Regions from separate parts of the Tildeniella sp. genome, predicted to be linked through region 1. Evidence: riboswitches for the same ligand, from Rfam matches in the RefSeq annotation. Region 1 holds a riboswitch; the other holds the start of a gene.
What was found. Region 1 has a riboswitch for cyclic di-AMP ahead of ntrB (nitrate ABC transporter permease). Riboswitches for the same ligand answer to the same signal wherever they lie in the genome.

Region 2: another riboswitch for cyclic di-AMP. It lies ahead of AC5JO6_RS26190 (adenine nucleotide alpha hydrolase family protein); the one in region 1 lies ahead of ntrB (nitrate ABC transporter permease).

Annotation. Positions count from the first base shown of each region.
Region 1 is NZ_JCACKI010000005.1:105,540-107,742, reverse strand. Features, by position in the region: gene AC5JO6_RS02590 (Fe-Mn family superoxide dismutase) at 1-449, shown strand, start outside; tRNA gene AC5JO6_RS02585 (tRNA-Gly) at 581-652, shown strand; cyclic di-AMP (ydaO/yuaA leader) riboswitch at 882-1,073, shown strand; gene ntrB (nitrate ABC transporter permease) at 1,171-2,025, shown strand.
Region 2 is NZ_JCACKI010000073.1:33,367-35,569, reverse strand. Features, by position in the region: gene AC5JO6_RS26195 (DEAD/DEAH box helicase) at 1-690, opposite strand, end outside; cyclic di-AMP (ydaO/yuaA leader) riboswitch at 1,100-1,236, shown strand; gene AC5JO6_RS26190 (adenine nucleotide alpha hydrolase family protein) at 1,380-2,051, shown strand; gene AC5JO6_RS26185 (M48 family metallopeptidase) at 2,130-2,203, opposite strand, start outside.

The DNA of each region.
Region 1 (2,203 bases):
GCAACCTCAGCAGTGTGCCCGAAGACGTTCGCACGATCGTTCGCAACAATGGCGGTGGACACATCAACCACACCATGTACTGGGTCATTATGGGACCCAAGGCAGGCGGTGAACCCACGGGAGAACTTGCCACTGCCATTCAAAAAACCTTTGGCAGTTTTGACGAGTTCAAAAAGCAGTTCAATGAAGCAGGCACAAAACGCTTTGGTAGCGGTTGGGCATGGCTCGTGCGTACCAAAGAGGGCAAACTCCAAATCACCAGTACGGCTAATCAGGACAACCCGTTGATGGAAGGGCTGTACCCCATCATGGGTAATGATGTCTGGGAACATGCTTACTATCTTAACTACCAGAATCGCCGCGCTGATTATCTAGAAGCCTGGTGGAATGTCGTCAATTGGAAAGCGGTGAACGATCGATTCAAATTAGCCACGACAAGCAACGTTTGAGGCTGAGGGATGAAGGATGAAAATGGACGATCGCATTTGTAGTGCAACTCACGCTCTATAATGGCTAATACAGCGTGGCTCGCAACGGCTTACACATCTCCGACTCCTATTTATCTCTCATCCCTTTTTCTGCGGGTATAGTTCAGTGGTAGAACGTCACCTTCCCAAGGTGAATGTCGTCGGTTCGAGTCCGATTACCCGCTTTTTCCTTACAGCTACCCACAAAATGCTTCCTCCTTGAGATGCTGCTAGGAAGCCAATTTGCTGAAGCGATTTGTGGAAATCATCGGCACACTGATCTGGCTATGGGATGATTTTGAGTATGGAGTGCTGCTACTGGCATGTTCAAAAACGTATTTCTGTAGAGAGATTGTGCAATCCGTAGGAGCGTATGTTAAATTGCATAGCTATAACTGTAGCCAGTCAGCTTAATCCATATTTTCGCTGAAGCCAATGCGGTTTCTGTATTAAATGGAGCGGAGGACCCAAACCTTGGGGCGAACCGTTGAAAGGCTAAAGGCTAAAGGCTTGAACCACTCATCCTTGATCCTTGATCCTTTCCAGTGGAGGGCATCTCTCAGCCCTAGCCCGTCAGCTAACCCCGTCAGCATTGAGGGAGGACTGAAGAGTAAGCATTTTGATCAATGCTTCAGACTCGTCAGTGTCTCTTGCTAGTACTGCTCAGTTTTTTGTACCTGCTTTAGACTCTGAGGCGCTGAAGATGGTTTTTCAGATGAATTTGGCAGCGGTTTTTGCCGCTGTGGCTCAGGCTAGCTGGAAACGAACCAAGCCTGTGCTTGTTCGAGATACAGTCATTCTGCCTGCGCTGGGATTTCTCGGCATTCTTTTGCTGTGGTGGGGCGTGGCGCTGCTCCGACGCGATCTCATGCCTACTCCGGCTGAAGCACTGGTCAACAACCTGGATTTCATTCTGAACCCGTTTTATCAACGTGGTCCGGGAGATTTGGGTCTTGGCTGGCTTTTGCTAGCTAGCTTGCGTCGCGTGCTGCTGGGCTTTCTGTTAGGAGCGATCGTGGCTATTCCGGTTGGCTTTTTGATTGGGATGTCCCGCCCGGTCATGCTGGCGCTGAACCCGATCGTGCAAATTTTTAAGCCTGTATCACCGTTGGCATGGTTGCCGATCGCCCTCGCAATCTTCAATCTTGCCGATCCCTCCGCCATTTTTGTGATTTTCATTACGTCTCTATGGCCCACCATTATTAACACTGCCTTAGGTGTGTCCAGCGTGCCTCAGGATTATCTGGACGTGTCGCGGGTACTGGAAATGCCTCGGTGGCGAAGGGTGATCAAAATTATTCTGCCTGCCAGTTTGCCCTACATTTTTACAGGCTTGAGAATCAGTCTGGGCATTGCATGGCTCGTCATTGTTGCTGTAGAAATGCTGACAGGCGGTGTGGGCATTGGCTTTTTTGTATGGGATGAATGGAGCCGCCTCAACTTAAGTTCCGTTTTTCTGGCAGTCCTTGTGATTGGCTTAACTGGGTTGTTGTTAGATGCGGCGATTAGCCAACTGCAAGTTTTAGTCACCCATCGACGATCGACAGCCGTGAGTTAGGGAGTGGCTTCGACGTGAGCGCTCAGCCGAACGGGAGTGGGGAAGCAGAGGAAGCAAGGGGAGCAAGGGGAGCAAGGGGAGCAGGGGAAATTTTGAGTGGAAGAAGTTGTTGGTTGCAAAGCCCTATGGGTATGCCAGCAAAGTTACGAGCCATGCGATACCCATTTAACTTGCCCTT
Region 2 (2,203 bases), on a different contig from region 1:
CTTGAGTTTGAGACGGGGATTGATGCGCTTCTCGCTATCGTCGAGCAGAGGAAATAGCCCTTTAGGATTACAGAAGTGAAATTCCAGCGGCACTGGTCGAAAGTCAGAATAAATCAGGTCGGTGGGACCGTGGACTTCATGAATCCAGTCGGTGAGCTGGTCGCTGTTAGCAACGGTGGCAGAGAGCGCTACCAGTTGAATTTCGGGTGGGCAGTAGATGATCGATTCTTCCCAAACGGTGCCGCGCTGACGATCGTTCATATAGTGACATTCGTCCAGCACTACGGCTTCGACCCCAGTGAGGGAGGTGCCGACTTCCCCGATCGGCGTGCCATAGAGCATATTACGAAAGATTTCGGTAGTCATTACCAGGATGGGAGCATCGCGGTTAACCGAAACATCCCCAGTCAAAAGACCGACTGACTCAGCGCCAAAGAGTTCTCGAAAATCGCGCAGCTTCTGGTTTGACAGCGCTTTAAGTGGCGTTGTGTAAAAGACTCGTCGCCCCCGATTGAGCGCCCGGTGGATCGCGTACTCCCCAATGAGCGTTTTACCGGAACCCGTTGGGGCACACACGACAACCGATCGACCCGCTTCTAAGGCGGCGATCGCCTGCTTTTGAAATGCATCCAGCTCGAAGGGAAACAGAGTCTTCAGGTCTAGCCCTGACGCTAAAGGGGAAACAGTCACGCCCAAAAATCCTAACCGTAGTGGAGATCGACGAACCGACGTTTTGTGATCGTCCGTTCATCATATATCCTGATTTTAGACTGACCACCTCATAGTCTCTCTTAATGCTGAAGCATTCTTTTCGCCGAACGATCCGCTTCAGGTCTCTACTACCTTAAAGATTTGTGCTCAGTAGTACAGTAAATCTACCGTTAAGCTTCCCTCGGAGAGAGAATCATCCCTCTACAGTGAGCTATAGTAGCTGAGGATGATTAAGTCACTCACCAATAACGATGTACTGCTTATGCCATGGCGCTGGCGGTCTAGATGGCTCAATCGCCTGGACTAAAAGCGTTATGTATACTGTCGCTGTTCGGCATCAAGCATACAACGTGTCTAACAACGTGGGTTAAGCCTAATTTGAGTTGATCCGGCACGTAAGCTGTCGTGATCATTTAACTCAAGCGGAGGAACCAAATCAATTGGGGCTAATCTCGGTGCTGCTGAGAGAGACACCTTCCAGTCTTAGCCCGTCAGCTAACTCCGTCGGCAATGGGAGGAGCAACCCAAAACTATTGCTGATAAAGCTGTGGTTATTGGAGTCTCCCGATAGGTACTGCTTAAGCGCTCTTTAAATTTGTTATGCAAGAGCGTTATGTATCTGTTACCTGACCCACCTCTCGCACACCCTATTCTTGAGAGGTTCAACCATGAATATTTTGTCTATGCTCGCACGTCTGCAAGACGCGTTGGGTTGTCCTGATCTCACTAAGCAGATGGTGCTAGTGCCACATCGCTCAACTGAGCCACGATCGCCCAAAGAAATCAATCTTCTTGTAGGCTACAACGGCTCGCCTTGTAGCCAAACTGCACTAGACTTGACGCTGTGGATTGCCCATCGGACGCGATTAGCGACGGGTAAGCAAGTTACAGTTCAAGTTGTCTACGTGTTGGATAGAGAGAGCGAGTGTCAGCCTGTTTCCTCGTTGCCTTATCATCTCGCTGCCCAAACAGACGGTGATCCGGTGCTTTATGCCAGCGCGATTGGTAATGGCTATCGCTATATAGAAACTGGACATCGCTCAACTAGCGCGGTGGCAGAACCACCCGTTCGCCCCCCATCTTGCCAGTTAAACCAGTTTGATCAGGCAGACTTGATTCTTTGGCAAGCCCGCCATATGGCGGATGAATGGCGCGGGTCACTTAAAACCCATCTTCGGTTTGGGTCAGTTGCGGTAGAGTTGCGCCGTGTGGCTCAAGCTGAGTCGGCAGAGCTATTGCTGTTAGGCTGTGATTCGTCCTCACACCCGCTTGTACAGCAATTAGCAACCGATTTCCCCTGTGCGATTCTCGGCATTCCACCCGCAGCGTCTACCAGCTAGGCATCAGCGATCGCCCATAATGCTTTGCAAAAGAACGTCCAAACCACTGTCGGGGCGTTCTTTTGCTGTGAACATCAACTACTCCGATCGCCGTGCGCGATCGATCTCCCGCTGAAGTGCTTCGATCTGACGGCGTAATTCATCGACTTCTG